3 regions of the Streptomyces sp. NBC_00554 genome follow, and region 1 is predicted to be linked to each of the others. Evidence: riboswitches for the same ligand, from Rfam matches in the RefSeq annotation. Region 1 holds a riboswitch; each other region holds the start of a gene.

Region 1 (3,267 bases):
GCGGTTGGCGGGGCGGGCGAGGCCCAGCAGTCCGCGCAGGGTGTCGGCCTCGTACGAGTGCCGGAAGGCGTCGCGGCGCTGGAGTTCGGGTACCAGTCCCCGGGTGATCGCCGGGAGGTCGTGGCCGGCGACGGCGGGACGCAGCCGGAAGCCGGTCAGTCCGGCCTGCTGCAACTCCTGGAGCAGGTCGGCGAGTTGCACAGGGGTACCCGTGAACACCTTCGCGTCGCTGGTGTACGGGTAGCCCGCGAGGGCATCGAGACGCTCCTTACGGGCCACGGCCGCGGCGGGGTCGTTGTCCAGGAACACCACCAGGTCACCGAAGAGGTGCAACGGCTCCTCGGCGCGTCCGGCCGCTTCCTGTTCGGTGCGGACCGCGGCGACGATGGCACGCGCCTCATCGACGTCGTGCGGAGTGACGTATCCGATGTCGGTGCTGCGACCGAGCAGCCGGAAGGGCGCGCCCGTCGTGGACTCATGGGCCAGTGCGGTGACCAGGGGCTGACCCTGCGGCGGACGGGGCGTGATCGAGGGGCCCTTGACGCTGAAGTACTTGCCCTCGAAGTCGATGTAGTGCAGTTTGTCGCGGTCGACGAAGCGGCCGGTGGCGACGTCCCGGATCTCCGCGTCGTCCTCCCAGCTGTCCCACAGCCGGCGCACCGCCTCAACGTAGTCGGCGGCCTCGTCGAAGAGGTCGACGATCAACTCCCGCAGGGCCGGGGTCTCCAGGTCCTCGATACGGAGCTTCGGGAACGAACGGCGTCCGAAGTGCGCGGCCTCGTGTCGCCGCGCGGACGCCTGGACCCGCAGTCCCGCGCGGCCGGTGCTCACATAGTCGAGGGTGGCGATGGCCTTGGAGATATGGAACGGCTCCGTGTGTGTGGCCACCACGGTCGGCACCAGTCCTATATGGCTGGTCAACGGCGCGACGCGGGCGGCGATGAGGACGGCGTCGAGTCGGCCGCGTACCTGGTCGGTGCGTCCGTCCGGTTCGCTTAGGCGCGCGGACTGGGGGCCGAGCCCGTCCTCGATGGTCACGAAGTCCAGCAGGCCGCGTTCGGCCTCGCTGACCAGATCGGTCCAGTACGAGGCGGTGAACAGTTCGTCGGGGCGGGCCACCGGTTCGCGCCAGGCGGCCGGGTGCCAGCCCGCGCTGTCGAGAGCGACGGCGAGGTGCAGTGCGGCGGAAGAAGGGGAGGAGGGAGGGGTGGGAGAGGGCAGCGAGGATGACGACGACACGACTGGGTGCCTTCCTGATCGACCGTATGAGATCACCGGGCCCTCGGGATCGGAGGGTGCGGCGGCGAGGTGACAGGTCAGGGACGACAGAGCGCGCCGGCCACGCGCTGAAGGTCGATGTGCGGCCGGGAGTACAGGTGCACGCGGCGGCGCGGGGCGAGAACCATGACACGGAGGCGGGGCACAGTCTGCACGTCCGTCACCTCCGCCCTTTCGGCTCGGCGGACTGGAGACCGCCGGCGTCGCGCTTGCGGAACCCGGGACGGGCACCGCCTGGTCGTCACCTGGAGCACCCCGCCGCGAAGGAGGGTTGCCGGTCAGCAAGCCAGGGCTTGACGCTGACGCTCATAACCTGCTGGGGACGTTACGGGAGGCCACAGCGGTGCGCAATGCCCGGAGATCATGGTCGTTCTCACATCGCCGTGCCTCCCCGGAAGGGTCAACCACCCTGCCGCGCAATCTGTTCCACCCCGCGACGCCGGCCTGAGGCGCGCCCGGTGACCACCTGGTGAGACTGCGCCGGAGGCCTTCTTGACGGCCTCACGGAGCGCACCGACACTGACGAGGACGGTCACGATTGTCAGCGCCCCTCGGGCAGGTTTCCTCTGCCCGTACGGTTATCGGCCCCGGCCCGCTGGCAGGCAACCCTTCCACCGCGACGGGGTGCCCCGGGTGACGACCGGGTTCCGCCGGTGCGGCGGGACAAGCGTGGTCTCGCGTCTCGCGAGCCCCGAGTGTGGGACCGGTGGGAATGACCAAGAGCGGTTTGACGAGGCGCCTGCACATCGATCTGTTGCGGGTCTCCAGCGCCTACTAGTCCGAGCGGTACGGACCGGTACGCAGCGCAGTCACTCCGTTCCGCCGCGGTGCCCACAAGGCGACCGTGGCCTCCTCGTCCCAGGGAGAGTCATGTCCGAGACCCTGTCCTCGCACGTCTCAAACACCGGAACGTCCCGCGTGTGTACCCCAACCACGTGCGCCCCCAGCCCACTTGACGCGATCCCGCACCCCCGGATCACCGCCACGCCCGCCACGCGCCAGCACCGCTTCCGCAGCCGCATCGGCGTCGGTCTCGCCGGCGGCTTCTACCCGGCCCCGCACCGCTACGAGTTGTATCTGTCCGCGCACTGTCCCCTCTCGCTGCGCGTCTCCATCACGCTCGACCTGCTGGGCCTCAAGGACTCCGTCGCCACCACGCTCCTGGCGCTCCCCGCCGACACTCCCCGCGCGTTCTCCTCGTTGCGCAGCGCGTACGAGGCAACCTGGCACCACTACGACGGTCCGCTGACCGCGCCCGCGCTGTGCGACCGGTGGAGCGGACGCGTCGTCAGCAATCACACGCCCGATATCCTGCGCGACCTCGCCGACCTCCTCACCGACCGGGCCGGATCCTGCCACTGCCCGCTTCGCCCGTCGGCCCTCGCCGCCGACATCGACGCCCTGCGCGACCTCCTCGACCGGGATGTCACCCCCGGCGCGCCGCCGGAGAGGCGGTCGACGGCCCTCGACCTGCTGGACCGTCAACTCGCCTCCGGCCCCTATGCGTTGGGCGAAGAACTCACCGCGGCGGATGTGGACCTCTGGGTCGCCCTCGCCCCTCTCGAAGCGGCCGGCGACCTGTCCTCGTACGCATTCCTCCAGGACTATGTGCGACGCCTCGACGCCCACCCGGCCTTCCGACGGCATCTGTGATCGGACTGCCGGGCAGGGCCTCTCGTCACGTACGGGATTCCAGGGCGGCCCGGGTGTCGTTGCCGTAGACGCCCGTCTCGTCGCCCCGGATCCCGTACCAGAGCTGGAAGCGGGCCACGGCGGCGGTGAGCGTGGGGTCGTAGGTGCCGCTCGTGGTGCCGTCGGCGTACACGTCCGGAATGTCGAGGAGCCGCTGCTGGAGCTCCGTCACCTCCGTGCCGCTGTCTCCCTCCCGAAGGGTGCCCGCGCCGTCCGGGTCGGCGGCTCCGGAAGGGGCCTGGGCGACGGGTGCCGTGGCGGACGGGACGGCACCGGACTGCGATTCGGCGTCCGCGT
Region 2 (3,267 bases), 6.8 Mb from region 1:
ACCGCGTCGCGCAGGTTCGGCCCGTCGACGAACTCCGTTGCCATCCAAGGCCGTTCACCCTCGGGGTCGGCGTCGACCACCCGTGCGGTGTACGTCCCGGTCCCGCCGACGGTCTGCGCGGCCCGTACCTCCTGGCGGAACCGGGCGCGGAAGGTGCGGTCCTCCGCGTGCTCGGCCCGCACCACTTTCACGGCCAGCCGGAGCCCGGCCCGCGACTCGGCGAGATAGACCTCGCCCATGCCGCCCGAGCCAAGCCTCCCGAGCACCTCGTACGGACCGATCCGCCGTGGATCCGTCTCCCGCAGCGCCTGCACTCCCCGCAACTCCCCTGTTTGCCGTACGGCCGCCGAGGGGGAGCGTATACGCCGTGCTCCTGTCAGGCGATTACACGGCCGGGACGCAACGCCCGTCCTCCGTACGGTAGTTCCACTTGGCGCCATCGCGGACGAGCTCCTTGACCGCGCGGACGAAACGCTCGACGTGCTCGTCCGGGGTGCCCGCGCCGAAGCTGACGCGGATGGCGTTGAGGGACTTCTCGCCGGGCGCGGCCTCGGGGGCGCCGCACTCGCCCTGGGTCTGAGGGTCGCTGCCGAGGAGGGTGCGCACCAGCGGGTGGGCGCAGAACAGGCCGTCGCGCACCCCGATGCCGTACTCGGCGGACAGCGCGGCCGCGAAGTGCGAGCTGTTCCAGCCCTCGACGACGAAGGAGATGACGCCGACGCGCGGGGCGTCGTCGCCGAAGAGCGAGAGGACCCGCACCTCGGGCACTTCGGCGAGACCCGCGCGGACGGTCTCGATGAGCTGCTGCTCACGGGCGACGAGCGTGTCGAAACCGGCCTCGGTGAGCGCCTTGCAGGCGGACGCGATCGAGTACACGCCGATCACGTTCGGCGAGCCCGCCTCGTGCCGGGCGGCGCTCTCGTGCCACTCCACGTCCACGCCGCCGTCCGTACGCCGGGACACCTTGCGGCTGGCGCCGCCGCCCGCGAGGTACGGCTCGGCCTCGCGCAGCCAGTCGGAGCGGCCCGCGAGGACACCGGAGCCGAAGGGGGCGTACAGCTTGTGCCCGGAGAAGGCGACCCAGTCGACGTCGAGGTCGCGCACCGACACCGGGTGGTGCGGGGCGAGCTGCGCGGCGTCGAGGACGATGCGCGCGCCGTGCGCGTGGGCGGCGGCGGCCAGTTCACGCACCGGCCACAGTTCACCGGTGACGTTCGAGGCGCCCGTGACGCAGACCAGGGCCGGACCGTGGGGGTCACGGCCGGCGAGGGCGCCCTCCAGGGTCGCGACGGCCTCCTGAGGCGTACGCGGGGCGTTCAGGTAGGTCACCCGCGCGTCCCGCCAGGGCAGCAGCGAGGCGTGGTGCTCGGTCTCGAAGACGAAGACCTGGCAGTCGGCCGGAAGAGCCCCGGCGAGCAGGTTGAGCGAGTCAGTGGTCGACCGGGTGAAGACGACCTGGTCGTCCGCACGGCAGTCCAGGAACTCGGCGACGGTGGTGCGGGAGTTCTCGAAGAGGTCGGTGGAGAGCTGGGACAGGTACCCCGCCCCGCGGTGCACGCTGCCGTAGTACGGGGCGTACGCGGCCACGTCGTCCCACACGCGCTGGAGGGCCGGGGCGCTGGCGGCGTAGTCGAGAGCGGCGTACGTGACCTCGCCACCGGTGACGAGCGGGACGGTGACATCCCGGCCCAGAACGGGCAGCTGGGCACAAATGGTCTGGTCGGCGGCAGCGGTGGAGACAGACATGGCGAGCTCCTGTGAGAGGCAGGGGGAATCACCGCGCGAGCGGGTACGGGGACGTACGGCTCAGCGCGGGAAAAGGTGAAAGGGGTATGCGGAGAGGGGCTCTGCGCCCTATCGCATTCGCTTGCTCACAGAAGGCTCCCTCGAATGACCAGGACCCCTGGGCTCCATCCCTCAATCGAGGGCGAGGGGTCCGCGCTTGCCGTAGACCTCGCTGCCTACGGCCTGGTCTTCACCCGGAGCACCCCGCCACGGACGGAGGGTTGCTGGACAGTCGGCCGGGGCCTCATGACTGTCACTCATGACCTGCCGAAAAACCTACGCGACCCAATCGGGGCACCGCAACCCGTGTCCGGATCCCGGAACGCGAAAGGGGCCGGGCGTCCTGCCCCGGCCCCACTCGAAACGCCACGACGGACCCGCTGGACCCGTCCCGGCCGCCGCCTACGCGTTGGTGGCCGCCACCCACCGCTCCAGCGTCCGCTTCGCCGCCCCCGAGTCGATGGCCTCCGCCGCCTTCGCCATCCCGGCGCGGATCTGGTCCGCGAGCGGTCCGGCGCCCGGCGACAGGGCCACCAGCGCCGCCGCCGAGTTCAGCAGTACGGCGTCCCGCACCGGGCCCGTCTCACCGTCGAGCAGCCGGCGCGCCACGTCCGCGTTGTATGTGGAGTCCGCGCCACGCAGCGCCTCGATCGGGACCAGGTCGATGCCGACGTCCCTCGGGTCGAAGGTCTCCTCGGTGACCTTTCCGTCCCGTACGACCCACACCCGGGACGTGGACGTGATGGTCAGCTCGTCGAGCCCGTCGTCGCCGCGGAAGACCAGCGAGGAGTTGCCGCGCTCCGCGAAGACGCCCGCCACGATCGGCGCCATGCGGGGGTCCGCGACCCCGACCGCCTGCGCCTTCACCCGTGCCGGGTTCGTCAGCGGACCGAGTGCGTTGAAGACCGTACGGATTCCCAACTGCCCGCGCGCGGCGCCCACATGACGCAGCGCCGGGTGGAACTTCACCGCGAAGCAGAAGGTGATCCCGGCCTCCTCGGCCACCTCGGCCACCCGCTTCGTCGTCAGCTCCAGGTTGACCCCGAGCTTCTCGAGCACGTCGGACGCGCCGGAGGCCGAGGAGGCCGCCCGGTTGCCGTGCTTGACGACCTTCGCGCCCGTACCGGCGATGACGATCGCCGACATGGTGGAGATGTTGACGGTCTTCGCCCCGTCACCGCCCGTGCCGACGATGTCGACGGTGTCCCCCGGCACCTCGATCACATTGGCGTGCTCGTACATCATCCGTACGAGCCCGGTGATCTCCGCGACGGTCTCTCCCTTGGCCCGCAGAGCCACCGCGAACCCGGCGATCTGCGCGTCGGTCGCCTCACCGCGCATCATCAGGTTCATCGCCCAGGCGGTGTCGTCCGCGCTCAGGTCACGGCCGTCGAGCAGGCCGTTCAGCAACGCCGGCCAGGAACGGCCCGCCGCGGTGTCGCCTCCAGCGGGGTTCACAGCGCTCATGGTCGCTCCTGGGTT
Region 3 (3,267 bases), 4.9 Mb from region 1:
TGTTGAGGACGACCGTGGTGAGGGTCGGGTCGAGCAGACCGTTCTCGATCAGCTTCTTCGCCACACCCACCGTCACGCCACCCGCCGTCTCGGCGAAGATGCCCTCCGTCTGAGCGAGGAGCTTGATCGCCTCGACGACCTGCTCGTCGTTGACGTCCTCCACGGCGCCGCCGGTGCGCCGCGCGATGTCGAGCACGTACGGCCCGTCCGCCGGGTTGCCGATGGCGAGCGACTTGGCGATGGTGTTCGGCTTCTGGGGCCGTACGACGTCGTGCCCGGCCTTGTAGGCCACGGACACCGGCGAGCAGCCCTCGGCCTGGGCGCCGAAGATCTTGTACGGCTTGTCCTCGACGAGCCCGAGCTTGATCAGCTCCTGCAGGCCCTTGTCGATCTTCGTGAGCTGGGAGCCGGAGGCGATCGGGATCACCAGCTGGTCGGGGAGCTGCCAGCCGAGCTGCTCGCAGATCTCGTACGCGAGGGTCTTGGAGCCCTCCGCGTAGTACGGCCGCAGGTTGACGTTGACGAAGCCCCAGCCCTCGCCGGCCGGGTCGCCGATCAGCTCGGAGCAGAAACGGTTCACGTCGTCGTAGTTGCCCTCGATGCCGACGAGCTCGCCGCCGTACACCGCGGCCATGACGATCTTGCCCTGCTCCAGGTCGTGCGGGATGAACACGCAGGAGCGGAAGCCGGCCCGGGCCGCGGCGGCGCCGACGGCGCCGGCGAGGTTGCCGGTGGAGGAGCAGGAGAGGGTGGTGAAGTTGAACGCGCGCGCGGCCTCGATGGCCTGGGCGACGACGCGGTCCTTGAAGGAGTGCGTCGGGTTGCCCGAGTCGTCCTTGACGAAGAGCTTGCCGGGGGTGACGCCCAGTTCGCGGGCGAGGTTGTCGGCCTGGACGAGCTTGGTCCAGCCGGGGTTGATGTTCGGCTTCTCGGCGACGTCCGCCGGGACCGGCAGGAGCGGCGCGTAGCGCCAGATGTTCGCGGGGCCCGCTTCGATGCGCTTGCGGAGGTCCTCGGTCTCGTAGGCCGAGAAGTCGTACGCGATCTCCAGCGGGCCGAAACACTCCTCGCAGGCGAAGACCGGGCCGAGCGGCACACGGTGTCCGCACTCGCGGCAGGAAAGCGCGGCGGCGGGGCCCAGATCGACGGAGTTCGCGGAATCCGGGGAGGTCACGGTGTTCGTGGTGCTTGCAACTGTCTGCGCAGCCATGGAGGGGAGGCCCTTTCTCCTCATCTTCCTCACGACGCACTTCGCCGTGAGACGGATTTGGCACCTTCCCGAGCCGGGAGCCTCACCACGTCGACGTGACAAGAACCAGCTGGAGGGTTGCCGGGGCTTCAACGGGCCGTATCCCTCTGCCCCTCTGGATGAGCGGTATTCAGTTGTACGCGCAACGACCCCCGACATGCGATGGTCATCAGCGTTGTTCAAGACTGTAACCGAAGGCCTGGATGGTGGAGAGAGCCGTCCGAACCGCGAGATGACAGCGACACACCAACCGCTGGCGCGGCGACGGGCACACGCATCCCAATGAACGCAAGGGAGAGCCGCACGTGCTGGAAGACGTCGAGCGCTGGCTGAGCACGCGCTCCTGGTCCGTGAGTGACCGCCCGCTCAAGAAGCTGATAGCCGCGAAGCGATCCACCAACTCCACGGTGAGCGTGGTCCTGCCCGCGCTCAACGAGGAGGCGACGGTCGGTGAGATCGTCTCCATCATCCGCCGCGACCTGATGACGGCGAAAGTCCCCCTTGTCGACGAGATCGTCGTCATCGACTCGGGTTCGACGGACCGCACCTCCGAGGTCGCCACCGCCGCGGGCGCCCGGGTTGTTCACCGGGACGAAATACTCCCCCGCATCCCGGCCGTGCCCGGCAAGGGCGAGGTCCTGTGGCGGTCACTCCTCGTGACGAGCGGTGACATCGTCTGCTTCATCGACGCGGACCTCAAGGAGTTCTCCTCGGACTTCGTCTCCGGGATCGTGGGGCCGCTGCTCACCGAGCCCGGCGTGGACCTCGTCAAGGCGATGTACGACCGCCCGCTGAACCTGCCGGGCGAGCCCACCTCCGGCAGAACCGCGGCCGGCCAGGGCGGCCGTGTGACCGAGCTGATGGCCCGCCCGCTGCTGAACATGCACTGGCCGCAGCTGGCCGGATTCGTCCAGCCGCTCGGCGGCGAATACGCGGCCCGCCGCTCCCTCCTCGAACAGCTCCCGTTCCCGGTCGGATACGGCGTGGAGCTCGGCATGCTCGTCGACGCCCTGCACCTCGTGGGCCTGGACGCACTCGCCCAGGTCGACGTCGGCGTCCGCAAGCACCGGCACCAGGACGGTCAGGCGCTGGGCCGGATGTCCGCGGCGATCTACCGCACGGCCCAGCTGAGGCTGGCCCGCGGGCACCTCATCCGTCCGGCCATCACCCAGTTCGAACGGGGCGAGGACGGCTTCGAGCCGCGGACGTACTCCGTGGACACGGAGGAACGGCCTCCGATGGCGGAAATCTCGGAGTACCAATCACGCAAAGCGGCGTAATCGGACGGCTGTATACGCCTCCGCCGCACCCCGTCCGTACGTTTGAGCGTTTCCGGGCCGGGCTAGGTTGAGGCGTATGGCTTCTCCGTACGGCAATCATCGGATCCTCGTCGCGTCCAACCGCGGCCCGATCTCCTACGAGCTGCGCGAGGACAACTCGCTGCACCCCAAGCGCGGCGGCGGCGGCCTCGTCTCGGGCCTGTCGGCGATCGGCCCGGACAGGGGCGCCCTGTGGGTGTGCTCCGCGCTCGGCGACGGTGACCGCGAAGCGGTACGGCGCGGGGTCGGCGAGGACGGCGTGCGGATGCTGGACATCGACGCCGAGGTGCACGCGGACGCCTACAACGGCATCGCGAACTCCGTGCTGTGGTTCGTCCACCACATGCTGTACCAGACGCCGCTGGAGCCGGTCTTCGACAAGGAGTTCCGGCGCCAGTGGGCGTCGTACGAGGCGTACAACCGGTCCTTTGCGCGGGCGCTGGCCGACGAGGCGGCCGAGGGCGCCGTGGTGGTCGTACAGGACTACCACCTGACCCTGGTCCCCGGCATGCTGCGGGAGCTGCGCCCGGATCTCCGCATCGGCCACTTCTCGCACACCCCGTGGGCGCCGGTCGACTACTTCCGCCTGCTCCCCGACGACATCGCCGAACAGGTGCTGCGCGGCATGCTCGGCGCGGACCGGCTGGGCTTCCTCACCCACCGCTGGGCGTCCGCGTTCACCGCGTGTGCGCAGGAGCT

Evidence for each region. A riboswitch is a leader RNA that binds a small molecule or an ion and turns the genes downstream of it on or off. The one in region 1 is predicted to bind S-adenosylmethionine.
Region 2: it holds a riboswitch for S-adenosylmethionine, as region 1 does, so the genes downstream of both, OG266_RS32695 (aminotransferase class V-fold PLP-dependent enzyme) here and OG266_RS03060 (putative leader peptide) in region 1, are expected to answer to the same signal.
Region 3: it holds a riboswitch for S-adenosylmethionine, as region 1 does, so the genes downstream of both, thrC (threonine synthase) here and OG266_RS03060 (putative leader peptide) in region 1, are expected to answer to the same signal.

Annotation. Positions count from the first base shown of each region.
Region 1 is NZ_CP107799.1:649,743-653,009, forward strand. It holds gene OG266_RS03050 (LLM class flavin-dependent oxidoreductase) at 1-1,239, opposite strand, end outside; gene OG266_RS03055 (putative leader peptide) at 1,317-1,433, opposite strand; SAM riboswitch class IV at 1,479-1,592, opposite strand; SAM riboswitch class IV at 1,809-1,954, shown strand; gene OG266_RS03060 (putative leader peptide) at 1,991-2,056, shown strand; gene OG266_RS03065 (glutathione S-transferase C-terminal domain-containing protein) at 2,197-2,931, shown strand; gene OG266_RS03070 (peptidoglycan-binding protein) at 2,957-3,267, opposite strand, start outside.
Region 2 is NZ_CP107799.1:7,425,947-7,429,213, reverse strand. It holds gene OG266_RS32700 (PQQ-binding-like beta-propeller repeat protein) at 1-314, opposite strand, end outside; gene OG266_RS32695 (aminotransferase class V-fold PLP-dependent enzyme) at 385-1,746, opposite strand; SAM riboswitch class IV at 1,934-2,050, opposite strand; gene trpD (anthranilate phosphoribosyltransferase) at 2,188-3,252, opposite strand.
Region 3 is NZ_CP107799.1:5,517,237-5,520,503, reverse strand. It holds gene thrC (threonine synthase) at 1-1,210, opposite strand, end outside; SAM riboswitch class I at 1,228-1,375, opposite strand; gene OG266_RS24310 (glucosyl-3-phosphoglycerate synthase) at 1,555-2,529, shown strand; gene OG266_RS24305 (trehalose-6-phosphate synthase) at 2,606-3,267, shown strand, end outside.